4 regions of the Promicromonospora sp. NPDC023805 genome follow, and region 1 is predicted to be linked to each of the others. Evidence: riboswitches for the same ligand, from Rfam matches in the RefSeq annotation. Region 1 holds a riboswitch; each other region holds the start of a gene.

What was found. Region 1 has a riboswitch for thiamine pyrophosphate ahead of thiD (bifunctional hydroxymethylpyrimidine kinase/phosphomethylpyrimidine kinase). Riboswitches for the same ligand answer to the same signal wherever they lie in the genome.
Region 2: linked by a shared signal. The riboswitch ahead of thiC (phosphomethylpyrimidine synthase ThiC) and the one ahead of thiD (bifunctional hydroxymethylpyrimidine kinase/phosphomethylpyrimidine kinase) in region 1 are both predicted to bind thiamine pyrophosphate.
Region 3: linked by a shared signal. The riboswitch ahead of AB0F70_RS18775 (thiamine ABC transporter substrate-binding protein) and the one ahead of thiD (bifunctional hydroxymethylpyrimidine kinase/phosphomethylpyrimidine kinase) in region 1 are both predicted to bind thiamine pyrophosphate.
Region 4: linked by a shared signal. The riboswitch ahead of AB0F70_RS15610 (thiamine-binding protein) and the one ahead of thiD (bifunctional hydroxymethylpyrimidine kinase/phosphomethylpyrimidine kinase) in region 1 are both predicted to bind thiamine pyrophosphate.

The regions. Positions count from the first base shown of each region.
Region 1 is NZ_JBFAAH010000020.1:45,104-52,487, forward strand. It holds gene AB0F70_RS19095 (RyR domain-containing protein) at 1-420, shown strand, start outside; gene dxr (1-deoxy-D-xylulose-5-phosphate reductoisomerase) at 434-1,603, shown strand; gene thiD (bifunctional hydroxymethylpyrimidine kinase/phosphomethylpyrimidine kinase) at 1,709-2,605, opposite strand; TPP riboswitch at 2,595-2,691, opposite strand; gene AB0F70_RS19110 (aspartate aminotransferase family protein) at 2,799-4,208, opposite strand; gene AB0F70_RS19115 (hypothetical protein) at 4,314-6,620, opposite strand; gene AB0F70_RS19120 (site-2 protease family protein) at 6,758-7,384, shown strand, end outside.
Region 2 is NZ_JBFAAH010000002.1:285,219-292,602, reverse strand. It holds tRNA gene AB0F70_RS04755 (tRNA-Met) at 29-105, shown strand; gene rpmG (50S ribosomal protein L33) at 190-360, shown strand; gene AB0F70_RS04745 (MaoC family dehydratase N-terminal domain-containing protein) at 367-852, shown strand; gene AB0F70_RS04740 (MaoC/PaaZ C-terminal domain-containing protein) at 849-1,271, shown strand; gene AB0F70_RS04735 (peptidoglycan recognition family protein) at 1,370-3,622, shown strand; gene AB0F70_RS04730 (C39 family peptidase) at 3,721-5,004, opposite strand; TPP riboswitch at 5,176-5,281, shown strand; gene thiC (phosphomethylpyrimidine synthase ThiC) at 5,276-7,060, shown strand; gene AB0F70_RS04720 (LacI family DNA-binding transcriptional regulator) at 7,120-7,384, opposite strand, start outside.
Region 3 is NZ_JBFAAH010000019.1:89,576-96,959, reverse strand. It holds gene AB0F70_RS18790 (FAD-dependent oxidoreductase) at 1-753, opposite strand, end outside; gene AB0F70_RS18785 (PAS and ANTAR domain-containing protein) at 937-1,743, shown strand; gene AB0F70_RS18780 (DUF4235 domain-containing protein) at 1,795-2,076, opposite strand; TPP riboswitch at 2,114-2,218, shown strand; gene AB0F70_RS18775 (thiamine ABC transporter substrate-binding protein) at 2,213-3,313, shown strand; gene AB0F70_RS18770 (iron ABC transporter permease) at 3,319-5,010, shown strand; gene AB0F70_RS18765 (ABC transporter ATP-binding protein) at 5,010-5,726, shown strand; gene AB0F70_RS18760 (CocE/NonD family hydrolase) at 5,833-7,384, shown strand, end outside.
Region 4 is NZ_JBFAAH010000014.1:142,429-149,812, reverse strand. It holds gene AB0F70_RS15615 (Gfo/Idh/MocA family oxidoreductase) at 85-1,065, shown strand; TPP riboswitch at 1,188-1,312, shown strand; gene AB0F70_RS15610 (thiamine-binding protein) at 1,407-1,700, shown strand; gene AB0F70_RS15605 (ABC transporter permease) at 1,697-2,470, shown strand; gene AB0F70_RS15600 (ABC transporter substrate-binding protein) at 2,467-3,495, shown strand; gene AB0F70_RS15595 (ATP-binding cassette domain-containing protein) at 3,492-4,217, shown strand; gene AB0F70_RS15590 (isopentenyl transferase family protein) at 4,385-5,131, shown strand; gene AB0F70_RS15585 (TIGR00730 family Rossman fold protein) at 5,128-5,682, shown strand; gene AB0F70_RS15580 (amino acid ABC transporter ATP-binding protein) at 5,740-6,570, opposite strand; gene AB0F70_RS15575 (amino acid ABC transporter permease) at 6,557-7,216, opposite strand; gene AB0F70_RS15570 (amino acid ABC transporter substrate-binding protein) at 7,261-7,384, opposite strand, start outside.

The DNA of each region.
Region 1 (7,384 bases):
GTGCGCGCCATCCCGGACCGGCTCCGCCAGATGGGCTGCACCGTCGCACCCGCAGGCGACGGCGAGCACGGCCGGATCCCCGAACCCGTGGTCGACGCCCGCGCCGTCGACGAGCACGAGCGGTGGATGGCCGAGAAGACCGCCGCCGGCTGGACCTACGGGCCGCAGCGGGACGACGCCCGGCGTCTGCACCCGGACCTGCGCCCCTGGGCCGAGCTGTCGGAGGCGGACCGCGAGAAGGACCGCGCCGCCATCCGCGCGATCCCGGTGATCCTCGCGGACTTCGGCCTCCACGTGGTCCCGCTCGCCGACGACGCCGGCTGGGAGGCCGCCGGCGAGCCCGCCCCGGACCCCCGCGGCGTGGTCAAGGGCTGGCGGATGTTCGGCCGCGGCCGTGCCGAGCAGGCCGCCGAGGACTGACAGGATGGGGCCTATGCGAAGCGTCACCCTCCTCGGCTCCACCGGTTCCATCGGCACGCAGGCCATCGACGTCATCGGGCGCAACCCCGAGCGATTCCGCGTGGACGCGCTGTCCGCCGGCGGTTCCGACCTGCCGCTCCTCGCCCGGCAGGCCGCGTCGCTCGGCGTGCGCGCCGTCGCGGTGGCCGACGACGCCGCACGCGCCGCGCTGACCACCCTCCTCGCGGAGGCCGGTGCCGACGGCGTCGAGGTGCTCGCCGGACCGGGCGCCGCGACCGAGCTGGCCGGCCGGGGGAGCGACGTCGTGCTCAACGGCATCACCGGATCCGTGGGCCTGCGCCCCACCCTCGCCGCGCTCGCCGCCGGCTCGACGCTGGCGCTCGCGAACAAGGAGTCGCTGGTCGTCGGGGGCGCGCTGGTCAAGGCCGCCGTACGGCGCGAAGGTCAGATCGTGCCGGTGGACTCCGAGCACTCCGCCATCGCGCAGTCGCTGCGCTCGGGCGCGGCGTCGGAGGTGCGCAAGCTCGTCGTGACCGCGAGCGGCGGGCCGTTCCGCGGTCGCACGCGCGCCGAGCTGCGCGACGTGACCCCCGCGCAGGCCTTGCGGCACCCCAACTTCTCGATGGGGCGCGTGGTCACCACGAACTCCGCGACCCTGGTGAACAAGGGCCTCGAGGTGATCGAGGCGCACCTGCTGTTCGACCTGCCGTTCAGCGCGATCGACGTCGTGGTGCACCCGCAGCAGATGATCCACTCGATGGTCGAGTTCGCCGACGGCTCCACCATCGCCCAGGCCGGTCCGCCGCGGATGCTCGTGCCGATCGCACTGGGCCTGTCCTGGCCCGACCGCCTGCCCGACGTCGATGTGCCCATCGACTGGACGCAGGCGTCCACCTGGGAGTTCGCCCCCCTGGACGACGACGCCTTCCCCGCCGTCCGCCTGGCCCGGCAGGTCGGCGAGGCCGGCGGCACGCACCCGGCGGTCTACAACGCGGCGAACGAGGTGTGCGTCGACGCGTTCCACGACGGCGCCATCGGCTTCCTCGACATCGTCGACACGGTGGCCGCGGTGGTGGAGGCGCACGCGACGACGGACGCCGGCGACGCGGCTTCGGTCGAGGGCGTCCTGGAGGCCGACGCCTGGGCCCGCGCCCGGGCGGCGGAGCTCCTCAAGTCGGCCTGACGCTGCCGTCTCCCGGTCCCTCTCCTTCGAGGCCTAAGTTGCTCCGCTCTGAGACGATTCAGAGCGGAGCAACCTAGACCTCGAAGGGGTGGATCGACCGACCCATCAGCCGAGGGTGCGGGTGGCGAAGCTGTGGTCGACCGGGCCGTGGCCGTGCCAGGGGCCGGGCGTCGTGCCGGTGCCGCCGATGAGCAGGTCGTCCGCGGCGCGCAGGGCTTCCGTCAGGTAGTCCTTCGCCATGCGTACGGCGGGCTCCCACCCGTCGTGCCGGGGGCGCAGGACGGCGCACGCCGAGCTGAGCGTGCAGCCCGTCCCGTGGGTGTTCCGCGTGGGAATCCGCTGGGCGGTCAGGGCGACGACGCCGTCCGGACCCGCGAGGTGGTCTACCGACTCCGCCGATACCAGGTGCCCGCCCTTGACCAGGGCGAACCGTGCCCCGAGCTTGAGCAGCGCACGCGCCTGGTCGGCCGCCTCACCGTCGTCCCGGGCCTGTTCGGCGCCGAGCAGCACGGCTGCCTCCGGCAGGTTCGGCGTGACCAGGTCGGCCAGCGGCAGCAGCTCGTCGCGCAGCACGGCCTCGGCGTCGGGCGCGAGCAGGCGGTGGCCCGACGTCGAGACCATCACCGGGTCGAGCACCACGTAGGGCGCGCGCCCGGCGCCCCGCAGGTGCCGCAGCGCCGCCGCGACGGCCCGGGCGACGGCGGCGTCCGTCGTCATGCCGATCTTCACGGCGTCCACCGCTACGTCGGCGAACAGGGTCTCGAGCTGCGCGGTCACCATGTCGGCTGGCACGGGCAGCACTCTGGTCACGCCGGTCGTGGACTGGGCGGTCAGCCCGGTGAGTACCGCGCAGCCGTAGCCGCCGAGCGCGGCGAACGTCTTCAGGTCGGCCTGGATCCCCGCGCCGCCGGAGGGATCCGAGCCGGCGATCGTCAGCGCCACGGCGGGGTGTCCGGGCGGCCGGGTCCGGACGACGGCGTCGTCGGGCAGGAGTGAGCCCATGAGGCGTCCCTTCGCTAGCACTACCTAGATCAGGTTCCACGGGTACGTCTCAGCCGGGCTGGTGCCCGGCGCCCCGCGCCATTTCGGCCCCACCCTACCCAGCGGTCCGTCCGGCCCTGTGCTGCGGTCCGTCCACGAGCAGGTCGATCATGCGCCGTCGGCCGGCGGAGCAGCGCGCGGCCGCCCGACCAGGTCACAGCTTGGACCAGGCCTCGCTCAGCACGCCCCGCAGGATCTCCTCGATCTCGTCGAACTCGGTCTGCCCGACGGTCAGCGGCGGCGCGAGCTGCACCACCGGGTCGCCGCGGTTGTCGGCGCGGCAGTACAGGCCTGCCTCGAGGAGGGCCGGAGTGACGTACTCGCGCAGCAGGCGGTCGGCCTCGTCGCCGGCGAAGGTCTCCCGGGTGTCCTTGTCCTTGACCAGCTCGATCGCGTAGAAGTACCCGGCGCCGCGCACATCGCCCACGATCGGTAGGTCGTGCAGCCGCTCCAGGGTGGTCCGGAACGCCCGAGCGTTCCGCTTGACCCGCCCGGTCAGGTCCTCCGCCTCGAAGAGGTCGAGGTTGGCCATGGCGACCGCGGCCGAGACCGGGTGCCCGCCGAACGTATATCCGTGGCCGAAGCTCGTGGACCCGGTGGCGAACGGCTCGAACACGCGGTCGGAGACCAGGCACGCGCCGATCGGGGAGTAGCCCGACGACATGCCCTTGGCGCAGGTGATCATGTCCGGCACGTAGCCGAAGTCGTCGCACGCGAAGATCGATCCGATGCGGCCGAACGCGCAGATGACCTCGTCCGAGACCAGCAGGACGTCGTACTTGTCGCAGATCTCGCGCACCCGCTCGAAGTATCCGGGCGGCGGCGGGAAGCAGCCGCCGGCGTTCTGCACGGGCTCCAGGAAGACGGCGGCCACCGAGCCGGGCCCCTCCATCTCGATGAGCGTCTCGATCTGGTCGGCGGCCCACCGGCCGAACGCCTTCGGATCGTCGCGCAGTCCCTCGGCCGCTCGGTAGATATTGGTGTTGGGCACCTTGTGCGCGCCCGGGACCAGGGGCTCGAACGGCTCCTTGAGGCCCGGCAGACCCGTCACCGACAGCGCACCGTGGGTGGTGCCGTGGTAGGCGACGGACCGGGAGATCACCTTGTGCTTGCCGGGCTTGCCCTGCAGCTTCCAGTACTGCTTGGCCAGCTTGAACGCCGTCTCCACCGCCTCCGAGCCGCCCGTCGTGAAGAACACGCGGTTCAGGTCGCCCGGGGCGTGATGGGCGAGGCGCTCGGCCAGGTCGATCGCCGGGGGATGCGCGTAGGACCACAGCGGGAAGTAGGCGAGCTCGCCCGCCTGCTTGGCCGCGGCCTCGGCGAGCGTCCGGCGGCCGTGCCCGGCCTGGACCACGAACAGTCCCGACAGCCCGTCGATGTACTTGCGGCCCTGCGCGTCCCATACGTGGTGGCCCTCGCCGCGGACCAGCGTGGGTACACCGGAGTCCCACGCGGACTGCCGCGTGAAGTGCCCCCAGAGGTGACGACGGGCGGCGTCGTCCCGCACCGTTCCGCGCGGCGTGATGTTCGGTGCGCTCGAGGTGGGCGCGGGGACTTCGGTCATCGTTCTCCCCTGTCGTGGAGTGGCGTCGCGGCCGACTGGCCAGCAGGCCATAACGCGTCAGACGGGCAGGCTACCCGAGCGCTCTGTCTGGCATGCCGGAGTGCGTCAGCGCCCCCTCGTCCAGTTGAATACCGCCACGCCCGTCACCAGTGCGCCGATGGTGACCAGCGCGGTGGCCGTGACCGCCTGCAGCGGGCCGATCAGGTCGGCGTCCAGCGCGACCTGGACGGTCCCGATCAGGGCGTAGACACCGGCGAACACGGTGATGGCGGACAGTGTGCCGTCCATCAGCCGACGGCGCCCGCGCTCGCGTTTGGCCTCGGCGGCCCGCTCCCGGTCGCCGTGCAGGCGTTCGAGGGCCGCGAGCCGCGCGGCGATCGGCTCCTGGAGCAGCTCGCGGAGCCGCTCGGTGACCACCGCAGCCTGCTGCTCGAAGTGTGCCGCCTGCAGCAGCTGGTTCAGCATCCTGGACTCCAGGGCGGAGGCGAGGAACGTGGGCGAGGTGATGGTGGTCAGCGTGGCCCGCACCTCCGAGGCGAACTCGTGCAGGCGCAGCTGTTCGCGGGTGAGCCGTTCCTTGCGCTCGGCGAGGTCGGCGCCGTTGTTGACGTCGTGGTCGGCGAGCATCGTCGCGACGATCCGCAGGTGGTCGGCAAGAGTGGCGTTCCACGCGCTGAACAGCCCGTTCAGGCTGGCGACGAACTCAGCGAGCGAGCCGTACTGGGAGATCTTGAAGTGTGCGGTGCCGACCAGGGCGACGGTCGTCGAGTTGGTGGCCACCGCGACGACGTCGCCCAGGTGCCGCACCCCCTCCAGCAGCACGGGGTTGCGCTGGCGCAGGGTCCAGTCGCACAGCGTGGCGGTGCCGTACGAGACCGGCTGGAGCAGCACCTGCGAGCCGAACGCGGCGAGCAGCTCGTCGCCCATGTCGACCGGCGTGCGCTCCGCCCGGGGCGCGGCGGGTCCCAGGCCGCGGCTCGCCTCGTAGACGGTGGTGACCACGTGCGCACGCCCCTGGGCGATCTCGGTGCCCTCGCGGACCAGGTCGGTGGTGGCGCGCTGGAGCAGGTCGGCGAGGTCGAACAGGCGCTCGGGCGGTGGGCTGCCCGCGTGGTCGACGTCGACGGGCGCGCCGTCCGGCGAGACCCAGCGCACCCGGATGTCGGCGTGCAGGTTGGACAGCCGGAACCGGGCATCCCGGACCTGCTGCGGCGACTGCTCGCGCGCCGAGTAGCGGAACCGGACGTAGTGGTTGCCGAACTCGGTGAACCGCACGTCGCAGGACAGCTCGGCGATGAACGAACCGTCGGGCTGTTCCAGGCGCACGTTCGGCATCGACAGCGACACGCCGCCGTACGGGCGGGCGGCCCGGTCGACGCTCGCCCAGACGTCGTCCATCTTGAGGCGACCCCGTACCGCGAAGGCCTGGACGCCGAGCAGCTCGGGCCGTTCGTCGCGGTCGGCGAGCTCCCGGATCGCCGCCACGGCGGCGGTGGGGCTGACGTCCCGCAGGCCGAACGGGTAGATGTAGACGGTCCGCAGCCGGTCGAGCGTGAGCCAGGGGGAGTCGAGGTTGCGATGCAGCTCCGTCAGGTGCATCCGGTAGGCGCGCAGCTCGCTGGCCAGTATGTAGTTGAGGTGCCGGTCGGTCTCGGCGGCCCGCAGCCCCTCGAGCGCGGGGGCGAGCCGTGCGGGCTTGCCGGACATCGCGTCGTCGGCCGCCCCGGCGGCCTCCGCCAGCGCGCGGAAGTACCGGATGCGGGTCACCGCCTGCGGCACGAGCGCACGCCGGAACGGGGACCTCGGGTCCGGGATGGCGCGGGCGGCCCGGAGCAGGTCGCCGCACCGGTCGCCGGCCTGCGCGGCGGCGTCGGCCAGCCGGGCCAGGCTGCCCGCGCTGCGGGCGGCCGAGGTGTGCATCTGGGTGATGAGGGTGCGCAGCAGCACGGCGACGGCGTCGCCCTCCGCCCGGCAGACGTCGTCGGGTGCGCTGTCGCGGCATGTCGCCCAGGTCTCGACGAAGGCGCGCAGCGGGACGATGATCCGTCCGTGCCGGAAGGTGTACTGCAGGGCGTCGCTCGCCTGCGACCACAGGTAGACGCCGAGCAGGGCGGCGGCCCGCGGCTGCCCGACGACGGCGGTCAGCGCGGCGGCGGTCTGCGGGCCGCGCGGGTCGCCGGGCAGCGGGTGGCGGCGGTTCGGCGCCTCGCCGTCGCCGCCCATGTTCCAGCGGGAGGCTGCCCAGATCGCGCTGACGTCGACGCCGATCTCGCGGAGCTGCCTGGCGACCCGGGAGTCGCCGTCCGCGGCGTGCCAGGCCTCCGTCTGGAACATCGACGTGAGGCTCTCCGTGAGGGAACCAGGACCGTGCGCGTGCAGCTCCCGGAACTCAGGGATGGACGAAACCGACATGTCGTTAGGTTAATGATCAGTAACCAATGTTTCAACGAATCACCATGAAAACTGAAGAAAGTGAGCGTCAGGTGGTCGTCGTGGGGGAGACGTGCACCGCCTTTCGAGGGCGTCAGCAGGTGCCGTAGTCTCGGTCCGTGAGCATCGTTCCGCACGTGGTCGGCTGGCTCGTCCTGCTGCTCGGCATCATCGTCTCTGTCGGTCTGCACGAGCTGGGGCACATGATCCCGGCCAAGAAGTTCGGCGTCCGCGTGAGCCAGTACTTCGTGGGCTTCGGGCCTACCGTCTGGTCGCGGACCAAGGGCGAGACGGAGTACGGCATCAAGGCGATCCCGCTCGGCGGGTTCGTGCGGCTCGTCGGCATGATGCCGCCCGCGCCGGCCGGCGCGCGCCGCGGCACCGGGTTCTGGAGCGAGCTCGTCGCCGACGCCCGCGACGCGTCCGTCGCGGAGGTACGTCCCGGCGAGGAGCACCGCGCGTTCTACAACCTCTCGACGCCCAAGAAGCTGATAGTGATGTTCGGCGGGCCGTTCGTGAACCTCGTGATCGCGACCGTCCTGATCGGGATCATCCTGGTCGGCTACGGCACGATGGTCACCTCCACGACTGTCGCCCAGCTCTCGGAGTGCGTGCCGGCGTCGGTCACCTCCGACGCGTCCGGCGACGAGTGCGAGGGGCAGCCCGCCGCACCGGCCGCCGCGGCCGGCCTGGAGCCGGGCGACGAGATCGTCGCGTTCGGCGGCGCCGAGGTGCACAGCTGGCAG
Region 2 (7,384 bases), on a different contig from region 1:
GCGGACGGCCTCGCGTTCAGTCACGCGCGGCGGGGTAGCTCAGCTGGTCAGAGCGCACGACTCATAATCGTGAGGTCGCGGGTTCGAGCCCCGCCCTCGCTACCAAGCAAGTACATCCGTTCGGCGTCCCTATGCCGGACGACGAGAAGACACATGGCGCCTCCCTCTCGAGGCGCGGAGGTGAGAGCCATGGCAAGCAAGAGTGCGGATGTCCGCCCGAAGATCACGCTCGCATGCGTGGACTGCAAGGAGCGGAACTACATCACCAAGAAGAACCGTCGTAACGACCCTGACCGCCTGGAGCTGGCGAAGTTCTGCCCGCGCTGTGGCAAGCACACGTCGCACCGCGAGACTCGTTGAGTTTTGGTGGCGAACGCTGACTTCGAGGGCCGGGTCTACCCGGCCAACGCTCCCTACTCCGTAGGTCGCGAGAAGATCCGCGAGTTCGCCAGTGCCGTCGGAGCCACGCACCCCGCGCACCACGATCTCGTGGCGGCGCGGGGTTCTGGCTATCAGGACCTGGTTGCTCCGCCGACGTTCGCCGTCGTCGTCGCGCAGCGCGCGGAGTCGCAGTACATCAGCGACCCCGAGGCCGACATCGACTTCTCCCGTGTGGTGCACGCGGACGAGCGCTTCACGCACCACCGCCCGATCGTCGCAGGCGACGAGCTGACGACGGTGCTGCACGTGGACCGGGTCGTCTCCCGGGGGGCCATCAGCATGGTGACCACCCGCTGCGAGATCTACGCGATACCGGAGAGCATCCAGGTGCCGTCCCCCGAGGCCGACAGCCTCGGCGAACCCGTCGCCACCGTCACGTCCACGCTGGCGATCCGAGGTGCGGACGCATGAGCCGCCCCGACATCGCTGACCTCGCCGTGGGCGACGTGATCGGCACGCGCGCGGTCACCTTCGACCGCGCGGCGCTCGTCCGCTACGCGGGTGCGAGCGGCGACCTCAACCCGATCCACTGGAACGACAAGTTCGCAGTGGGCGCGGGTCTGCCCGGCGTGATCGCGCACGGCATGCTCACCATGGGCACCGTCGTCGGCCTGGTCTCGGACTGGGCGGGCGACCCGGGGGCCGTCGTCGACTACCAGACGCGGTTCACCAAGCCTGTCGAGGTGCCCAACCCGGGTAGCGCGTCGATCGACGTCATGGGCACCATCGGCGCGATCGACACCGAGGCCGGCACCGTCCGCGTGGACCTCGCCGTCACCGTCGACGGGGCAAAGGTCCTGGGCCGCACCCAGGTGCTCGTCCGCCTCTGACGCTCCGGCGACCCGGTTCCAGGTCTTTACTTCACATGCGCCCCCGGATCGGGTGTGATTCTCTCGTCCCCATGTATGGCCGACGAGAGGATTTCCGCGTGACGTCACGACGGCGCAGCACAGCCCTGGCCGCAGCGGCCGGGCTGCTTCTTCCACTTATACCGCTCTCGGCGGCCGACGCCGCCCCGGCGGCCGCGCCCGACGGCGGTGTGGTCGCGTGCACCGCCGTCCTTGCCGCGGGCTCGCTCGACGAGGCGTTCTCGGCGGCGGCCGAGGCCACCGGAGTGCCGCAGGACCTGCTCAAGGCCGTGTCCTACATGGAGTCGCGCTGGGACCAGCACGCCGGCCAGGTCAGTGCCGACGGCGGCTACGGCGTGTTCAACCTCGCGAGCGACCACGCGCCCGGCCATGCGCACGGCGACGGCCTTCCGCTGTCAGAGATCATCGACAAGGAGGGCCCGGCGCGCGAGGGCACTCCCGAGCTCGTCCTGGCGGCCCGGCTCACCGGACTCAGCGAGGAGACCCTGAAGTCCGAGTCACGGGCCAACGTGTGCGGTGGCGCGGCGCTGCTCGCGTCGTACCAGGCCCAGGCGATACGCGACGGTGCCGTCGACGCCGAGCCGGCCGGGACGACGTCGGCCAGCCTGGGGGAGTGGGAGAACGCAGTGTCCCGCATGAGTGATGTCGAGGGTTTCGCTACACGGGTGTACACAATCCTCAGGGAGGGCGCGGGCGCGACCACTCCCGCCGACGGGGCGGCGATCCTCACGGGTAACCGGGACGTCGCCGTGCCGCGGGCCTCCAGCACGAGCGACCCGGAGACCGACTGCCCCGAAGAGCTCGGCTGCGAGTGGCTGCCCGCGCCCTACGAGAAGGCATCCCCGGACCTGCCCGACAACACCGACAGATTCGGCAACCACAGCCAGGCGGATCGCACGGGCGACGGTGGCCCGTCGCTCGACTACATACTGATCCACGACACCGAGACCGCCTACCAGCCCACGGTGAACCTGGTGCAGGACCCGACCTACCTGGCGTGGAACTACACCCTGCGCTCCTCGGACGGGCACGTCGCGAACCACCTCGACCCGGCCGACGTCGGCTGGCACGCGGGCAACTGGTTCATGAACATGCACTCCATAGGCCTGGAGCACGAGGGCTGGGCCGGCACGGGTGCCTGGTACACGGAGGCGATGTACCAGGCGTCGGCGGACCTCGTCCGGTACCTGGCGGCGGAGCACGGCATCCCGCTCGACCGGGCGCACGTCATGGGGCACGACCAGGTGCCTGGCACCCTGCCCGGGTCCACGAAGAACGTGCACTGGGACCCGGGCCCCTACTGGGACTGGGACCACTACTTCGAGCTGCTCGGCGCCCCCATCGGCGGTGACCTGGAGACGACGACGAACGTCACGCCGGGCGACGTGGTCGAGGTGCGCACGGGGTACGTCGACAACCCGAACACCGTGACGGGCTGCGAGCAGGCGTCGCCGGGCTCGGGCGCGTGCGTAGCGGGTGCCGGGACGAACTTCCGGTACCTGCACCAGTCGCCGTCGGCCGACGCGCCGCTGGCGAAGGACCCGGGCTGGAAGCCGGACGGGTCGAACGGGACCACGTACGCGAGCGACGTGAGCGCGCGCGTGCAGTCGGGGCACAAGCTCGTCGTCGACCAGGTGGAGGGTGACTGGCTGGGCGTGTGGTGGGCCGGTTCGCTGGCCTGGCTGCACAACCCGGCCGAGCGTCCGGTGGTCGTGCCGGCGACGGCGAAGACGGTCACCGTCGCGGGCGACGCCCCGGCGCCGGTCTTCGGCAGGGCCTACCCGGAGGCGGCGGCCTACGAGGAGCACCCGGGCGTCCCGGTGCAGCCGGTCACGCCGATCGAGTACCGGGTGGGCGTGGACCAGACCTACGCGGTGGCGGATGACCACGTGGCCTCGGACTACTTCCGGGCCGCCACGTTCGACGGTACGGGCCCGGGCGGCCGCACGGTAGTGCGCGGCGACGACGTCTACTACCAGCTCTGGCTGGCGCACCGGCACGTCTTCGTCAACGCGGCCGACGTCGAGATCCACGATCCCGTGGTGGCGGACGTGACCGGGCCGAGCATCGAGGGCCGGGCCAAGCCGGGGAAGGTCCTGCGCGCGGACGCCGGCACGTACCTCCCGGGCGAGGTGGACGTGGAGTACCGATGGCTGCGCGACGGCGAGCCGGTGCGCTGGGCGAAGGGTGACCGGTACCTGGTGACGGGCCTCGACCGGGGCGCTGAGCTCACCGTGCAGGTGACGGTCTCCGCGGACGGCTACACGTCGGCGACGTACACCTCGGCCCCGACGCAGGTCCCGCGGAGGTAGAACCAGGGCGAGACAGAACTGTGGCGAGGTAGAACCAGAAGTTCGGGTTCTACCTCGCCACAGCTATCTCGCCACAGTTCTACTTCGCGGGGCTGGGGTTACCAGTTCTGCGTGACGCCCGGCATGTTGCTCGGGAGCTTCACGTTCTTCGGGTGGTAGACGTACGTGACGCCGTCGGTGGACGTCTGCCACACCCGCTCGAAGTTCTCCCGCGTGTACACGACCCGAACCTCGTCGTTGCTCGCCTTGTTCGGGTCGTTGATGATCGGGTCACCGTCCGCGGTGAACCCGACCAGCACGACGAGGTGCCCGGGGGTGCTGTAACCCGCCTCGGGCATCTCCGCCTCGTCGAAGTTGATCGAGAAGGTGAGCGGGATACCCGCCTCGATGAACTTCTCGGCCTCCGCGAGGGAGCGCAGCCGGGTCACGAACGACTTCAGCCCGAACGTGCTGGCGTAGGCGGCGTTGAACGGCCAGTTGCCCGCACCCTCGTACGCGTAGTCCCAGGTGTTGATCGCGGCGTAGTCGACCTGCGGGTCGCCGTTGGGCGCGACGATGTCCTCCAGCTCCTTGGCCGGCACCTCGCGGCCGTAGGAGTAGATCACCATCGTGGACGACGTCGGCGAGCACCACACCTGGCCGCCGCCCCCGAACTCGGGGTACTCGCCGCGGTGGATGTTCTGGCTGTACTGCGGGACGTCGAGCGACACCTCGCGCCCGAGCGTGAAGTCGCTGGTGCCCGTGTAGTGCTCGTCGGGCAGGTTCTCGTTGGTCATGGTGCTCACCGACGCCAGGCGCGGCGAGACCTTGGCGCCCTGCGGCCGGTACAGCCTGGCCCGGGTCTGGAACGCGTTCGGCTCGAAGCCCGCCCTCGCGACGAACGTGTCGGTGAACAGGGCGGCGTCGGTGTCGCCCTGGCCGTTCAGGGAGGTGCGGTGGATGTCGCCGACGCGCCCGTTGGCGGGTGCGAAGTCGTCGCCAGACGCCCAGCGGCCCATCACGAACCACTTGGTCCAGGCCCCGTCAGCCTTGCGGCCGCGGAACTCCACCTCGACCCAGGTGCCCGTGGGGGTGTCGGCGTTCCAGGAGGGCACGGCCTGCTTGATCGGGTACCCGGTCTCGACGACGGGCGAGGTCCACGTGCCGGTCTCGTACGTGACGGGCGTGCCGTCGCCGTACGGGTCCGTGTAGTCCACGAGGTCACCGCCGCGGGGCAGGATGAGCCCGCCGTGGACGTCGAACCGCAGTCCGTCGCGTTCGCCCGCGAGCAGCTCCCGGCGCCCGTCCCACGAGGTCAGGGTGATCTGGTTGTCCGACGCCGTAGGGCTCACCTCAGCGCCCGCCGCCGACACCGCACCCGCCACGATCCCTGTTTGAACCACGAGAGCCCCCGTAGCCGCCAACGCGAACGCCCTCGTTCGCAGGTTGTTCCGTACCGGCATTCCAGCCTCCATGTCCCGGGCTCCCTGCTGGGGTGAGCGAGCCGTCGGGCCTTGCTTATCACGGTGGGCGGCGGGGCAGAAGGAAAGTGCCGGACAGTGCTAACCTCGGCGGCGATCCCACGGGTGCCTCACGCAGGGGCTGAGATCGGGCTGTACGGCCCGGGACCGTTGAACCTGTCCGGTTAACACCGGCGTAGGAAGCAGGAGTCTCATGATGGAGAAGTCCCAGTCCCGCACGCTCGCTTACCAGTACGAGCGCGACCACGAGCACGACGGCGGGTACAGCACACCGCAGGACGACACAGGTCTCCGGGTGCCGGTCACGGAGATCACGCTGGCGCCGTCGCCCGACGGCGCCCCGAACGAGCCGGTCCGGGTCTACCGGACGCAGGGCCCCGGTTCCGACCCGGTCCGCGGCCTCGCGCCGGCCCGCGAACCCTGGGTCGTGGCGCGCGGAGACACCGAGGAGTACGACGGCCGCCATCGGGCACTGGCCGACGACGGGCGCGGCGCACTGCGCCGCGGTGCCGCCAGCCAGGAGTGGCAGGGAGAACGACGTCGGCCCCGCCGGGCGCTCCCCGGCCGGACCGTGACCCAGATGCACTACGCACGCCAGGGCGTGATCACGCCCGAGATGCGGTTCGTCGCGGTGCGCGAGGGCTGCGACGTCGAGCTGGTGCGCAGCGAGGTGGCCGCCGGCCGGGCGATCATCCCGAACAACGTGAACCACCCGGAGTCGGAGCCGATGATCATCGGCAGGGCGTTCCTGGTCAAGGTCAACGCGAACATCGGCAACTCCGCCGTCCACAGCTCCATCGCGGAGGAGGTGGAAAAGCTCGAGTGGGCCACCAAGTGGGGCGCCGACACCGTCATGGACCTCTCCACGGGCGACGACATCCACACCACGCGCGAATGGCTCATGCGGAACTCGCCGGTGCCCATCGGCACCGTGCCGATCTACCAGGCCCTCGAGAAGGTCGACGGCGACGCCGGCGCGCTCACCTGGGAGATCTACCGCGACACGGTGATCGAGCAGTGCGAGCAGGGCGTCGACTACATGACGGTGCACGCGGGCGTGCTGCTGCGATACGTGCCGCTCACCGCCGACCGGGTCACGGGCATCGTCTCGCGCGGCGGGTCGATCCTCGCCGGCTGGTGCCTGGCGCACCACCAGGAGAACTTCCTCTACACGCACTTCGACGAGCTCTGCGAGATCTTCGCCCGGTACGACGTCGCCTTCTCGCTCGGCGACGGCCTGCGGCCCGGATCGCTCGCCGACGCGAACGACGCCGCGCAGTTCGCCGAGCTCGACACGCTCGCCGAGCTGACGAAGCGGGCCTGGGCCTACGACGTCCAGGTGATGGTCGAGGGACCTGGACACGTCCCGTTCCACCTGGTGCGCGAGAACGTGGAGCGGCAGCAGGAGCTCTGCGACGGCGCCCCGTTCTACACGCTCGGCCCGCTCGTGACCGACATCGCACCCGGGTACGACCACATCACCTCAGCGATCGGCGCCACCGAGATCGCCCGGTACGGCACCGCGATGCTCTGCTACGTCACGCCGAAGGAGCACCTCGGCCTGCCCGACCGCGACGACGTCCGTACCGGCGTGGTGACCTACAAGATCGCCGCGCACGCCGCCGACGTCGCCAAGGGTCACCCTGGCGCCCGCGACCGCGACGACGCCCTGTCCAAGGCCCGCTTCGAGTTCCGCTGGCGGGACCAGTTCAACCTGTCGCTCGACCCGGAGCTCGCCGAGGCGTACCACGACGAGACCCTCCCGGCCGAGGCCGCGAAGACCGCGCACTTCTGCTCGATGTGCGGTCCGAAGTTCTGCTCGATGCGGATCTCGCAGGACATCCGCGACGAGTTCGGCGGTGCACAGCACCAGACGGCGCTCGCGGACGCGGCGACGGCGGGGATGGCCCAGAAGTCGGCCGAGTTCCGTGAGACGGGCGGCGAGGTCTACCTCCCGGCCCCAACCCTCCGTCCCTGACACCCGCCCGTTGGTCGGGCTTGTCGAGGTCCCGACAAGCCCGACCAACGGGGGACGGCTCAGGGCATCGCGCTGAGGTCGGGCACCGGTCCCGAGGTAGTGCCCTCGACCAGCGTCACGGGCAGCACCACGGATGGAGGCTCCTCGCCGGCCAGCAGCGCGATGACGGCCAGGCCGAGCGCCCGGCCCTTCTCGACGAGCGGCTGATGCACGCTGGTGAGCACGTCGGGGGAGAGCCACGGCAGGTCGAGCCCGTCGAACCCGGCCACGGACACGTCCTCGGGCACCCGCAGCCCGAGCTCGCGGGCGGCGATCACGGCACCG
Region 3 (7,384 bases), on a different contig from region 1:
GGTGAGCAGGCTGCGGCCCGCCTCCAGCCGGAGGAACAGCCCGCCCAGCCGCCCGGGCGGAGTGCCGGTGGCCAGCACCACACGGTCCGCGAGGATGGCGCCACGGCTGGTGCGCAGCGCGACGCCAGACCGGCGCCGGCGCACCTGGTGCACCCGGACGCCGTCGTGCACCTGCACGCCGCGGGCGCGCAGGCGGGCGCGCAACGCCGAGAGCATGCGCAGCGGGTCCACCTGAGCCTGGCCCGGCAGGCGTACCGCGCCGTAGGACCGCGCGGGGTACGGCGGGTCCTCCTCCCACTGTGCGGTGAGTCCCTGGCGGGCGCAGGTCGCGAGCACCGCGTCGACGTCGGCCACCTGCTCGGGGGTGGCCGCCACGGTCAGGTCGTCCCGGTTATCGACTGGCACGTTCAGGTCCGCGAGCGTGCGGCGCAGCCACCCCAGGCCGGCGAAGTTGGCCGCGAGGTAGTCGCGCACCACCTCGTCGCCGTGGCGGGCGATCCGGGCGAGCCGGGTGCCCTGCAGCACCGAGAGCTTGCCCGTCGAGCGGGCGGTGGTGGTGGCGCGTACGCCGCGGGCATCGAGCACCACGACGTCGGCGCCGCCGTCGGCGAGCAGCTGGGCGGTGACGACACCGGTGAGACCGGCTCCGACCACCACGACGTCGGTGCGGAGCGGGCCGGAGGCCATGACCCCCGGTGTGCCGCTGCCGGTGTCTGCCAGGTCGGTCGTCGCGTCGTAGGGGGTCTCGCTCACGGTGCACCTCCGCTGCTCGATCCGTGCTGCTCGATCCGTGCCGGTCGGTCCCTGCGCCGGCCCTCGGGCCGGCCCGTCCCAGGCTGGCACGAGGGTCTGGCACTCGCAGCGCCTCGCTCCTAGAATCGAAGTGGCGGAGTCATGAAGCGGCTCCAGGTCCACTTCGGATCTGGGAGGTTCAAGATGCCCCCTTCTCTGCAGCAGCCCAGGCTCAGCATCGTGGACGGCGCAGGCGGCGACACGGCTGAACCGTCACCGAGCTTCTCGGCGGGTGACCTGGCGCATGCTCTTGGTCTGGGGACCAACCTTCTCGTCGGCACCTACCGCGTCGACATCATGTCGGGGACCTGGTGGTGGTCCGACGAGCTGTACACGATGCACGGGTGGAAACGGCACGAGGTCCAGCCGGGCCTCGAGGCGCTCCGGTCCCGTAAGCATCCCGACGATCGCGCCCGTGTGGTGCGGGCCGCCGCCGAGGCCCTGCGGACGGGTCGGCCGTTCGCGTGCGCGCACCGGATAGTGGACCGCAAGGGCCGCACACGTTCGGTGGTCGTCATCGGCCAGGGCCGACGCAGCGGCCCCGACCGGTCGCCGGAGCTGGTCGGGTACGTCATCGACGTCACGCCCGTCCAGAAGGAGGCGCTGGCGCGCAGGTCCGAGGCGGTCGTCACCAGGGCCTTCGTCAGCCAGGCGGTGATCGAGCAGGCCAAGGGCGTCGTCATGGCGGTACGCGGGGTGAGCGAGGAGACCGCCGGTCAGCTGCTGCACGAAGCCGCCCAGCGGGTCGACATCCCGCTCCGGCTGGCCGCCGACCAGGTGATGGCCGGGCTGCGGGCCGATCGCGAGGGGGCGGATCGCGAGCGGACGGGCATCACGCAGGAAGCCCTCACACGTGCGTTGGACGGCGTCGAGCCGGTGGGGCGGCCTCGCGGGCACGACCCCCTGCTCACCCGGCGGCCGCGCAAGGTGTCGGCGCGCACGTCCGGCTGAACCTGCGACCGGATGCCCGGCCCGGTGATCCCCGGCCGGGCATCCGACGGGTCAGCGCGCGGCGCGGCGGGCGGCGAGTCGAAGTGCCGCCGTCGACGCGCCCTTCGAGGCCATGCGCTTCGCGAGCACCGCGGTGCCGGCGGCCACGGCCGCGAACACGGTCGCCTGCACCAGGTCCAGCTCCGGGTCGTCCGCCTTGCTGGGCGCGTCGTTGCCGGTCACGCCTTTCCAGATCATGCTGACCGCTTTCTGCGCGACCCAGCCGGCCGCGAGCGTCAGGGCGAGGGTGCCGACCTTCTCGGCGAGTGTCTGTTCCGTCTCAATCTTGGCCATTTCCACACGGTAGCGCTCGACCGGCCAGTAGGCTGGCCGGACACGACAGGGGAGCGCCACACGGCGCTGAGAGTGCGGAACACCGCAGACCCTTGAACCTGATCCGGGTCAGACCGGCGGAGGAAGTCGAGGCACGATGTTGCGTCTTTCCGGTGCTCACGCGGGCACGATCCAAGCTGGTCCGGCCGCCGGAGCGCTCTCCGTGGCGCTCCTGCTCGCCGGCTGCGGCGGCTCTGGTTCCGGTGGCTCTGGGTCCGATGGTTCCGGGGCCGGCGCGGGCGACCCGGCGGCGTCGGGCACCGTGACCCTCGTGACCCACGACTCCTGGGCGCTCGACGAGAAGGTGGTCGAGCGGTTCGAGGAGGAGTCCGGGCTGACCGTCGAGGTCAGTGCGGCGGGCGACGCCGGAACCCTGGTGAACCAGCTGGTGCTGACCAAGGACGCACCGCTCGGCGACGCCGTGTTCGGCATCGACAACACCTTCGCCTCCCGCGCGCTCGAGGCGGGCGTGGTCGAGGAGTACACCCCGGCGGACCTGCCCGACGGCGTCGAGCAGCTGGGCGGGGCGCTCACCCCGATCGACCAGGGCGACGTCTGCGTGAACGCGGACGAGGCCTGGTTCGAGAAGTCGGACCTCGAGGTGCCGAAGACGCTCGAGGACCTGGCCGACCCGCAGTACCGGGACCTGCTCGTGGTGAGCAACCCAGCGACGTCGTCGCCCGGGCTCGCCTTCCTGCTGGCGACCGTCGGGGCGTTCGGCGAGGACGGGTTCGAGGACTACTGGACGTCCCTGGTCGACAACGGCGTCAAGGTCGCCGACTCGTGGGAGGACGCCTACTACGTGGACTTCTCGGGTGCGGATGAGGGCGGCGAGCGCCCGCTCGTCCTGTCGTACGCGACGTCGCCGGCCTTCACCGTCAGCGAGGACGGCTCGGAGTCGACCACCAGCGCGCTGCTCGAGACGTGCTTCCGGCAGGTCGAGTACGCGGGAGTGCTCGCCGGGTCGGACAACCCGGAGGGTGCTCAGGCGTTCGTCGACTTCCTGCTCGGCGAGGACGCCCAGGCCGCGCTGCCCGAGTCGATGTACATGTACCCGGCCGACCCCGCTACCGAGCTGCCCGCCGACTGGGAGAAGTTCGCACCCCAGGCCGAGGCGCCGTTCGAGGTGGCGCCCGCCGAGGTGAGCGAGCACCGCGACGAGTGGATAGAGCGGTGGACAGAGACCGTAGTCGGCTGAATCGGCTGAATCGGCTGAGTCGGCTGAGCCTGCGGCCCGCGCCGCTGCTCTGGGGGACGGCGGTCGCCGTCCCCCTCGGTTTCCTCGCCGTCTTCTTCGCCTGGCCCGTTGCCGCGCTGGTGGTCCGAGGTTTTGTGCCCGACGGCGTGCTCGACCTCACCGGGTTCGCCGAGGTGCTGTCCAGCCCGCGCACGTGGCGGCTCGTATGGCTCACGCTGACCCAGGCAGTGCTCGGCACCGCCTTCTCCGTGCTGCTCGGCCTGCCGCTCGCGTACCTGCTGTACCGCCGGTCCTTCCCGGGTCGGGTACTGGTGCGCGGGCTCGTGACGGTGCCGTTCGTGCTGCCCGCCGTCGTCGTCGGCGTCGCGTTCCGCACCCTGTTCGCGCCCGGCGGCGCGCTCGGCTTCCTCGGGCTGGAGGAGTCGCTGGCCGGGATAGTCGTCGCCCTCGTCTTCTTCAACGTGTCGGTGGTCGTGCGGACCGTCGGCGGGCTGTGGGAGCGGCTAGACCCCAGGACCGAGCAGGCCGCCGCGTCCCTCGGGGCGGGGCCCGCGCGGGTCTTCCGCACGGTGACGCTGCCCTCGCTGGCACCCGCCATCGCGTCCGCGGCCTCGGTGGTGTTCCTGTTCTGCGCCACCGCGTTCGGGGTCGTGCTGGTCCTCGGCGGCGTGCGGTACGGCACCATCGAGACCGAGATCTGGACGCGCACCACCCAGTTCCTGGACCTGCGCTCGGCGTCGGTGCTCTCGATCCTGCAGCTCGTGGTCATCTCGGGCGCCCTCGCGGTGTCCGCCCGGGCCCGCCGGCGCCGCGAGGCCGCGCTGCGCCTCGTGTCCGCGCACGGCTCGGCCAGGCGGCTGTCCTGGCGGTCGCCCAAGGACCTGACGATGGCGCTGGTGGGCGCGGCGATCGTCGGCGGGCTCATGGTGCTGCCGCTGGCCGGCCTGGTGACCCGCAGCTTTCGCGAGCCCGACGGGTCCTGGGGGCCCGGGAACTACGTGGCGCTCGGGACCACCGGCGAGCGCAACGCGCTGGTCGTGACCGTGTGGGAGGCCACAGCGACCTCGCTGCGGACCGCGCTGGCCGCGACGGTGATCTCCCTGGTGGTCGGCGGTCTCGTGGCGCTCGTGGTGTCCCGGCGGCCGAGGTCGGTCGGCGCACGCCGCGCCGTCGGGGCGCTGGACGGGCTGTTCATGCTCCCGCTCGGGGTGTCCGCCGTGACCGTCGGATTCGGCTTTCTCATCACCATGGACCAGCCGGTGCTCGGCGTGGACCTGCGGACCTCCGGGCTGCTCGTCCCCGTCGCGCAGGCGGTGGTCGCCGTACCCCTCGTCGTGCGCACGGTGCTGCCGGTGCTCAGGGCCATCGACCCCCGGTTGCGTGAGGTGGCGGCGGTGCTCGGTTCCGGCCCCGGCCGCGTCCTGCGGACCGTGGACCTGCCGATCGCCCTGCGCTCGGTCGGGCTGGCCACCGGGTTCGCCTTCGCGGTCTCGCTCGGCGAGTTCGGCGCGACGTCGTTCCTCGCACGGCCCGACGGCGCCACCCTGCCCGTCGTGATCTACCGCCTCATCGGGCGGCCCGGCGCCGAGAACTACGGGATGGCGCTCGCGGCGTCGGTGGTGCTCGCCGCGCTCACCGCGACGGTGATGATGGTGGCGGAGCGGTTGCGCGACGAGCGCGCCGGAGGGGAGTTCTGATGGCTGGGCTGGAAGTTCGGGACGTCAGCGTGCGGTACGGGCTCTCGACCGCGGTGGACGGGGTGTCGCTGACCGTCGCGCCCGGCGAGGTGGTCGCGCTGCTCGGTCCGAGCGGGTGCGGCAAGTCGTCGCTGCTGCGCGCCGTGGCCGGGCTGGAGCCGCTGGCCGGCGGCAGCGTGCGGTACGACGGCGAGGACCTCGCCGGGGTGCCGGTCCACAAGCGCCGGTTCGGGCTCATGTTCCAGGAGGGCCAGCTCTTCCCGCACCGGGACGTGCGGCGGAACGTCGCCTACGGGCTGGAGACCCAGGACCTGACCCGGGCCGAACGGGACGAGCGGGTGTCCACGCTGCTCGACCTCGTGGGGCTCGCCGGCTACGAGCAGCGGGCCGTGCCCACGCTGTCCGGCGGGGAGCAGCAGCGGGTGGCCCTCGCGCGGGCGCTGGCCCCGCGGCCCCGCCTGCTCCTGCTGGACGAGCCGCTCTCCGCGCTCGACCGGCAGCTCAGGGAACGGCTCGCGGGCGAGGTGCGCTCAGCGCTGGTCGAGACCGGCACGACGGCGGTGTTCGTCACGCACGACCACGCCGAGGCGGCCGCCGTCGCCGACCGGATCGGCGTGATGGACCGGGGGCTGCTGCTGCAGGTCGCCGCCCCGGGCGAGCTGCGGGCCGCACCGGCGTCGGACCGTGTGGCGGAGTTCCTGGGCCTGCGCGGCTGAGCAATCCCGGACGGTTCGTCTAAATTCGGGGCACTGCGGGTGAATGTTCTCTAACCTCTCAGGTAACCCGGGCATCCCAGACCTGGGCCCCAGGGAGGACGCCTCGATGAGACTTCGTACGAGACTCAGCAGGACTGCACCCGCGGTCGCCGCAGCGGCCACGCTCATGCTTGCCGGGAGCGGCGTGCCCGCCGCGGTCGCCGGCCCGGCCGGGGCCGTCGCCGGCGGCACGACAGCCACCGTGGGCGACCCCGTCACCCATGACGAGAACGAGCGCGTGCCCGAGGGCGCGGCGTGGACGCAGGAGTACTTCCCGTCGTCGGGCGGCGTCGAGCTGCACGCCGACATCCTGCGGCCCGCCCACCTCGCCCCGGACGTGCGGACGCCGGTCATCCTGTCGATCGGGCCGTACTTCGCGCACGCCGGCCAGACCGGGCCGGAGGAGTGGGAAGTTGTCGGCCCGTCCGCGCGGTTCCGGGACTTCGTCGACGGCGCCGACCTCATGGCGAAGGAGTACACCTTCGTCATGGTGGACATCCGTGGCTATGGCGGCAGCACCGGCTGCCTCGACTTCGTGGGGCCGGGCGAGCAGGCCGACATCGGCGCGGCGATCGAGTGGTCGGCGAGCCAGGAGTGGTCCACGGGCGACGTCGGCATGTACGGCAAGTCGTACGACGCCGTCACCGGGCTCGCGGGCAACAACCTGGGCCTGGAGCCGCTCAAGGCGGTGGTCGCCCAGGAGCCCCTGTGGAACATGTACAACTATCTGTGGAGCAACGAGGTCGCGCGGCCCCACGTGACCTACACGCCCGAGGCGTACAACAGCATCGCCGCGATGCCGCCCATGGACGGCGAGGACGAGCACTACGCAGCGAACGCCCGCTACGAGGACCAGCACCCGGAGTGCCTGTCGGACAACCTGGCGGACGGCAATGAGCCCGACCTCGGGTCGGAGTACTGGGACGCTCGGAACCTGGCCGACGACGCCGCCGGCACGGACACCCCGCTGTTCGTGACCCAGGGCTTCATCGAGCCCAACACCAAGCCCGAGGACATGGAGGTCTTCCTCGACAACCACACGGGCGTCGAGCGCGGCTGGCTCGGCCCGTGGGACCACGTGCGAGGCAACGACGTCGTTTCCGACGGGCGCCTCGCCATGGGGCGCGAGGGCTTCTTCGACGAGGTGATGCGGTTCTACGACGAGTTCCTCAAGGGCGTCGAGCCGGGCGTCGAGGAGCCGGCGTACGCGATCCAGGACAGCACCGGCGCCTGGCGCGCACAGGACACGTGGCCCGAGGCTGACGGTTCGACCCGGGTGCGGCTGCCCAAGGGCGCCTACGTGGACGACGGCGGGCCGCGGTCGCGGTCGGCGGCACCGACGGCGGGCCAGGCCGACGGACGGGACGTCGACGGATGGGACGTCGACGGATGGGACATGGAGAACGCGCCGACGCTCGCACCTTCGCTCGCTCCGTCGCTCGCGCCGAAGGGCCGCGCCGCGGGTGCCACCGGCTCGTCCTACTGGACGTGGTCGAAGCCTGTCGGATCGGCGGTGCGGATCACGGGTACGCCGTCGATCACGCTGAACGCCGGTGCGGTCGGGGACGTGCTGGTGCGGCTGTGGGACGTCGCGCCCGACGGGACGGCGACCATGTTCG
Region 4 (7,384 bases), on a different contig from region 1:
TGCTCGCCGGGGAGACTCGGACCGGCGCTCTGCTTCGCGGACCTCCACTTCGGCGTATTCAGCGCTGGCACTACGCTCGAACGTATGACACACCTGCGATGGGGCATCCTGGCGGCCGGCGGGATCGCCTCGGCCTTCACATCAGACCTGAACGACAACGGCTTCACCGTGCAGGCGGTGGGGTCACGGTCCCTGGAGAAGGCGCGCGCCTTCGCCGACCGCTTCGGCATCCGGACGGCGCACGGCTCGTACGAGAACCTCGTGAACGACCCCGAGGTCGACATCGTCTACATCGCCACGCCGCACCCGATGCACGCCGAGGCCGCGAAGCTCGCGCTGGAGGCCGGCAAGCACGTGCTGGTCGAGAAGCCGTTCACGGTCAACGCCGCCGAGGCGCGCGAGATCATGGAGCTCGCCGAGGAGAAGGGCCTCGTCGCGCTCGAGGCCATGTGGACCCGGTTCCTCCCGCACATGGCGCGCGTGCGCGAGATCATCGCTTCCGGTGTGCTCGGCGAGGTCCGGACCCTGATGGTGGACCACACCCAGGACCTGCCGGACGACCCGGCGCACCGCATCAACGACCTGGCACTCGGCGGCGGCTCGCTGCTCGACCTGGGCATCTACCCCGTCTCGTTCGCCTGGGACCTGTTCGGTGAGCCGCTCACCGTGCAGTCGCACGCGACGTTCAAGGAGACGGGTGCGGACGCCACCATCGCCACGATCTTCGGTTACGACGGCGCCCGGGTCGCCACCACCATCTCGGCGTCGGACACCAAGGGCCCCAACCGGGCCTCGATCCTGGGCACCGAGGGACGCATCGAGATCGACGCCGTCTGGTACAGCCAGACGACGGTCCACGTGTACGACGCCGAGGGCACCGAGACCGAGACGTTCACCGCCGAGATCACCGGCCGCGGCATGCAGTTCCAGGCCGCCGAGGCCGAGCGCCTGGTCGCGGCCGGCGAGCTCGACAGCCCGCTCCTCCCGCGCGCGGAGACGGTAGCGATCATGGCGACGCTGGACACGATCCGCGAGCAGATCGGCCTGAAGTACCCGGGCGAGTAGCCCCACTGCCGGCACCCCCTTCGAGGCCTAGGCTGCTCCCTTCTGAACCGTTTCAGAGCGGAGGAACCTAGGCCTCGAAGGGGGTGCGCTTCCGGATCTGCCGTGCGGAGATGTAGCGTGTGCTCGCCAACGCGGGGAGCTCGGGGTAGCCGGGCTGAGAGGTATGGCCTGGGCATCGCGCCCGACGCCGTCGACCCGATCACTTGAACTGGGTAATGCCAGCGGAAGGACGTGCCTGACGGCGCGGGCGTTCGGTCGATGCCGTCCCCGAAGGGGGACGCGGCGGCGCCTCTGTCAGGAACCGGCGACCTCTGGTGTGCCCGTGCACGGAGGTCGCACACATGCTCGCCGAGATCCAGGTCTCTCCCCGCCCCAGCGGCACGCCCGACGCGAAGTACGCGTACGTCGACGCCGCCATCGCCGTCATCCAGGCGTCCGGACTCACCTACGAGGTGGGCGCCATGGGCACGTTCGTCCAGGGCAACCCCGATGAGGTGTGGGCGCTGCTGCGCGCCGTCCACGAGGCGACGATCGAGGCGGGCGCCGAGGGCGTCCAGTCCAACATCAAGGTCAGCGAGACCGCCGACGCCGGTGGTCCCACCATCTCGGAACTCATCACCAAGTTCCGGGCGTGAGCACGGGCGTTCGGCGGTGGGGGGCGCGGCGGGTGATCGCCCCGCTCCTCACCGTCGTCGTCCTGCTGGCCGTCTGGGAGGCGGCGGTGCGCCTGACCGGCGTGCCCGAGTTCGTGCTGCCCGCGCCGTCGCAGGTGGCGCTGACCGCCGTCGAGGTGGCGCCGCTGCTCGGCCCGCACGTCCTGACGACGCTCACCGAGGCGGTCGCCGGCCTCGTGCTCGGCACCGTCGCGGGCCTTGTCCTGAGCATCCTGGTCACCGCCTCGCGTGTGACCGGCGACGCCCTGTACCCGCTGGTCGTGCTGACGCAGACGGTGCCGGTAGTGGTGCTCGCGCCGCTGATGATCCTGTGGACGGGCTTCGGCCTGCTGCCAAAGATCGTCCTGGTGGCGCTCACCGTCTTCTTCCCCGTGCTCGTCTCGGCGGTGGGCGCGATGCGCGCCGTCGACGCCGAGCACGCCGACATGGTGGCCGGCCTGGGCGGCACCCGCCTGGACCAGTTCCTGCTGGTCCGACTGCCGGCGTCGATCCCAGGGGCGCTCGCGGGCCTGCGGGTCGCCGCGACCTACGCGGTGGGCGCGGCAGTGGTCGCCGAGTACCTCGCCGGGCAGTCCGGGCTCGGCGTGTTCGTGCAGCGGTCCCGCAAGGCCTACGCCGTGGACCAGATCTTCGTGGGCGTCGTCCTGATCGCCCTGCTGTCCGGCCTGTTCTTCGCCCTCGTCGCCGTGCTCACGCGCATCGCGACGCCGTGGCAGAGAGGAAAATCATGAAGCACTCCCCGACCTTCCTCGTCCGTTCGGCGGCCCTCGCGGCGGTAGTGCCCCTGGCGCTCGCCGGCTGCGGCACGTCTGCCGGCGGCCCGGCGTCCGACGGCGATCTCCGCAAGGTGACCGTCGTGCTCGACTGGACGCCCAACACCAACCACTCCGGCCTCTACCTCGCCCAGGCCGAGGGCTGGTTCGAGGCCGAGGGGCTCGACGTCGAGATCATCGAGCCCGGCGAGACGTCCGGGCTGCAGCTCGTCGCGGCCGGCCAGGCCGACTTCGCCTACTCCGTCGCGGAGGGTCTGGTCCCGGCGCGCGCGGCGGGGGCCGACGTCGTCTCGGTGGCGACGGTCATCGAGCACAACACGTCGTCCCTGATCAGCCTGTCGGACGACGGCATAACCCGCCCCCGCGACCTCGAGGGCAAGCGCTACGGCTCGTACGAGTCCGACCTGGAGAAGGCGCTGATCAGCAAGCTCGTGGAGTGCGACGGCGGCGATCCCGCCAAGGTCGAGTTCACACCCCTGGTCAGCGACGACTTCCGGATCGGCCTCACCGAGGACCAGTTCGACACGGCATGGGTCTTCGACGCGTGGGACACCGTCCGGCTGGGTGAGGTCGACGGCCTCGACGTCGAGACCATCGCGTTCCGCGACCACTTCGACTGCATCCCCGACTGGTACACGCCACTGGTCGCGACGTCCCGTTCCCTGCTCGACGACGAGCCCGACGTCGCGCGCGGATTCCTCGCGGCGCTGTCGCGCGGGTACGACGAGGCGGCCGCCGACCCCGACAGTGCGGCGCAGGCACTGCTGGAGGCGGCGCCCGAGCTCGACCCGGAGCTGGTCGAGGCGAGCGCGCTGTGGCTCGGCCCGCAGTACGCGTCTGGCGACTGGGGCACGCAGCGGGCCGAGGTGTGGGACGGGTTCGTCTCGTTCCTCGAGGAGGAGGGGCTCACCGAGCCCGGTTTCGACACCGACGCGGCGTGGACCGACGAGTTCCTCCCGGGCGGGGCGGGCGACCAGCCGTGAGCGTGCTCGCCGCACACGGGCTGAGCGTCCGGTTCGGTGACGTCGCCGCGCTGGAGGGCGTGGAGCTCGCGGTGGAGGACGGCGAGTTCGTCGCCGTCGTCGGGCCGTCGGGGTGCGGCAAGTCGACCCTCCTGCGCGCGCTCGGCGGCATGCTGCCGCCGGGCGCGGCGGTCTCCGGCACGCTGCGTGTCCCGAGCCTGCCCGACGGCGGAGCCGCCACGGCCTGGATGCCCCAGCGGGACGGGCTGCTGCCGTGGCGCCGGGCCTGGTCCAACGCGCTGCTCGGCGCCCGGATCGCCAGGGTCCCGCGGCCCGACGCCGAGGCGCGCGCCGCCGAGCTCTTCGAGACGTTCGGCCTGAGCGGCTTCGAGCGGGCCTGGCCGCACGAGCTGTCGGGCGGCATGCGGCAGCGGCTCGCGCTGCTGCGGACGTGCCTGGCCGGCCGGCCGGTGCTGCTGCTCGACGAGCCGTTCGGCGCGCTGGACCCGATCACGCGGCGGCGGATGAACGAGTGGCTCGCGGGGGTCGGGCTGGCCGGCGGCCTGGTCGAGGGTTCGGCTTCCGGCGTCGGGCAGCGGGCGGTGGTGCTCGTGACGCACGACGTGGACGAGGCGCTCGCCCTGGCCGACCGCGTGGTGGTGCTCAGCGCACGGCCGGGCCGGGTGGTGCTGGACGCGGCGGGCCCGAGCCGGGCCGAGGTGCTGGCTGCGCTGGAGTACTGAGCGGTCTAAGGGATCACACCCCTTCCCTGGTCAGTAGCAGTCGATCAGGTGCGTTTGATACCGAATGTTCACTTTTGTGCTACCGAATCTTCGCTTTCATGCTGGGGGCTCCTGCTCTACTAGAGGCAATCTAGTTGCCCCAGTCAATCAAAGGATGAACGGTGAAAATGTTCGGCAGCCCGGTCTCGGCAACTGTTCATCTCATCGCGGGACCCACCGGGGTCGGTAAGAGCGATGTGGCCTCGGGCCTGGCCCTGCGTACCGGAGCTCCGGTCGTTGTGGCGGACCGCATCCAGTGTTTCACCGACCTTGCCACCACCAGTGCCAGGGCCGGCGCCGAGGTGTCCGGCGTCCGACGGGTATGGCTGGGCGATCGCACCGTCGCCGATGGCGACTACTCCGCCGAAAGGGCCGTGGACGTGCTGGTGGAGACGGTGAGTGAGCTGAGCCGTACGGCATCGTCGGTGATCGTCGAAGGAGGGTCGATCTCGCTCCTGACAGTTCTGGCTGCTCGCCTGCCCAGGCTTCCCTGGGATTTCACTGTTCAGTTGTTGGCCCGCCCAGCGGACAACTCCCAGTACCTGCGCGCACTCACCTCGCGTGCGCACGTCATGCTGCGCCCGGAACCGCCGCTGCGCAGTCTCCTGGACGAGCTCGCGGAACTGTGGAGAGATCCCGCGAAACGTCCGTTCGCCGCCTCGGTGAACGGCCTGGAGGCCGTGCTCGAATGGTGTGACAAGCACTCTCTGGACCCGCAGGAAGCCACCATCTCCCATGTTCCTGAGGGCCTGCTGGACGAACTTGCGTGTTTGATCGCGCTGCGGCACGCCGAGCACGGAGCGGATCAGGAGAAGGCGTTCTCCGAGCTCTTCTCCGACCTCTCGATGCAGCTCCCAGCAAGGCTTGGCTCATGAACAGCGTCACCGTGTTCTGTGGAGCGGCGCCGGGCCGGGACCGCACCCACCTGCATACCGCCGCCCTGTTGGGCCGTGAGATCGCCGAAGCCGGGCTGCGCCTCGTCTACGGCGGCGCGTCCATCGGCCTGATGGGTGCTGTCGCGGACGCTGCTCTGGAAGCCGGCGGCAGCGTCGTCGGCGTCATCCCCGAGAGCTTCCCCCGGGAGATTGCCCACCAAGGTCTGACCGAACTGCACTTCGTCCCCAACATGCACCGGCGCAAGGCACTCATGGGCGAGCTCGGCGACGCGTTCGTCACCCTGCCCGGCGGCCTCGGCACCGCCGAGGAACTCTTCGAGGTCCTCACCTGGGCACAGATACGCCTGCACAGCAAGCCGTGCCTCCTGCTCAACCACGGCGGCTACTACGACCCCCTGCTTACGTATCTGAGTCACGCCGCGCAGGAGGGCTTCGCCGACGCGGCGGACATCGAACGCCTCGTCGTCTGCCATGACCCCGCCGAGGTGCTCCGTCACCTCACCGCCCTCCGGCAGCCCGCCGCCCGCTGAGCCACTCGGAAGAACTCTGCACAACCTGGTCTCGACGGGCTCGACCAGCGGGGTGGGTTAGTCGAGGGGGTGCAGGATCCGGTCGAGGAAACGGCGGGTGCGCTCCTCGGCCGGGTCGCTGAAGATCTGTGCGGGAGCGCCCCGCTCGACCACCACGCCGCCGTCGAGGAACAGCACCTCGTCCGCGACCTGGCGCGCGAACTGCAGCTCGTGCGTCACCACGACCATGGTCCAGCCCTCGTCCGCGAGCTCCTTCATCACGGTCAGCACCTCGCCAACGAGCTCGGGGTCGAGGGCCGACGTCGGCTCGTCGAACAGCAGGAGGTCCGGCTCGAGCGCCAGCGCACGCACTATGCCGACGCGCTGCTGCTGCCCGCCGGACAGCTCGTGCGGGTAGGCGTCGCGCTTGTCCGCGAGACCGACCCGGGCCAGGAGCTCCTCGGCGCGGCCGATCGCCGTCGCGCGGGGGATCCGCTTGACCTGCGTGGGGCCTTCGATCACGTTCTCCACGACCGTGCGGTGCGGGAACAGGTTGTGGTGCTGGAACACCATGGCGGAGCGGTCGCGCAGGGCGGCGCGGTTCGCCTTCGCCAGACGGGCGCCGGCGCGCCGGGCACCCCAGCCGCCGCCCGCCGCGGCGGCCTGGGCGCCGAAGTCGATGGTGGGCCCGCCGTCCAGCTCCAGCAGCCCGGCGTCGGGCGTCTCGAGTCCGTTGAGCGAGCGCAGGACCGTCGTCTTGCCGCTGCCCGACGCGCCGATCAGTGCGACCACCTCGCCGCGCTGGACCTGCAGGTCCACCCCGCGCAGCACGTGGTTGCTGCCGAACGACTTCTGGATGCCGCGGGCGGTCAGGAGGTTCGTGATCGGGGCGTCCTCAGTGCGCGACATACCGGTCCAGCCTCTTCTCGATAGCGTTCTGGCCGGCGGCGAGCACGGTGCAGATCATCCAGTAGATCAGGGCCGCCTCGGCGTAGATCAGCAGGAACTCGTTGGAGGACGCGGCGATCTCCTGCGCCTTGCGGAACATCTCCGTCACCAGGATGACGACGGCCAGCGACGAGTCCTTGACGAGCGAGATGAACGTGTTCGACAGCGGAGGCACCGAGACGCGAGCGGCCTGCGGCAGGATGATCCGGCCCAGCGTCCTGGCCGGCGACATGCCGACCGTCCAGCCTGCTTCCCACTGCCCCTTGGGCACGGACAGGATCGCCGCACGGATCACCTCCGCCGCGTAACCACCGACGTTCATGGAGAACGCGATGATCGCGCTGGGCCACGGTTCGAGCCGGATGCCGAGCTGCGGCAGGCCGTAGAAGATGATGAAAAGCTGCACCAGGAGCGGAGTGCCGCGGATGGCCGACACGTACGCGCGGCCGACCCACGACAGCACCCGGTTCGGTGACAGCCGCAGCAGCGCCACGACGAGCGCGAGCACCAGCCCGAACGCGAACGACACGAGGGCGAGCGGGATGGTGCCGATGAGGGCGCCCCGCAGGAGCGGCCAGAACGAGTCGGCGGCGAGCTGCCAGTCCATGTATCCCTCTCCCCGCGATCAGCGGAGACGTGTTGCGCGGAGCGTCACTCGGAGACGTCCTCGCCGAAGTACTTCTCGCCCAGCTCGGCGAGGGTGCCGTCGGCACGCAGCTCGTCCAGGGCGCCGTCGATAGCCGTCGCGAGAGCCTCGCGCTCGGGCGTCACGACG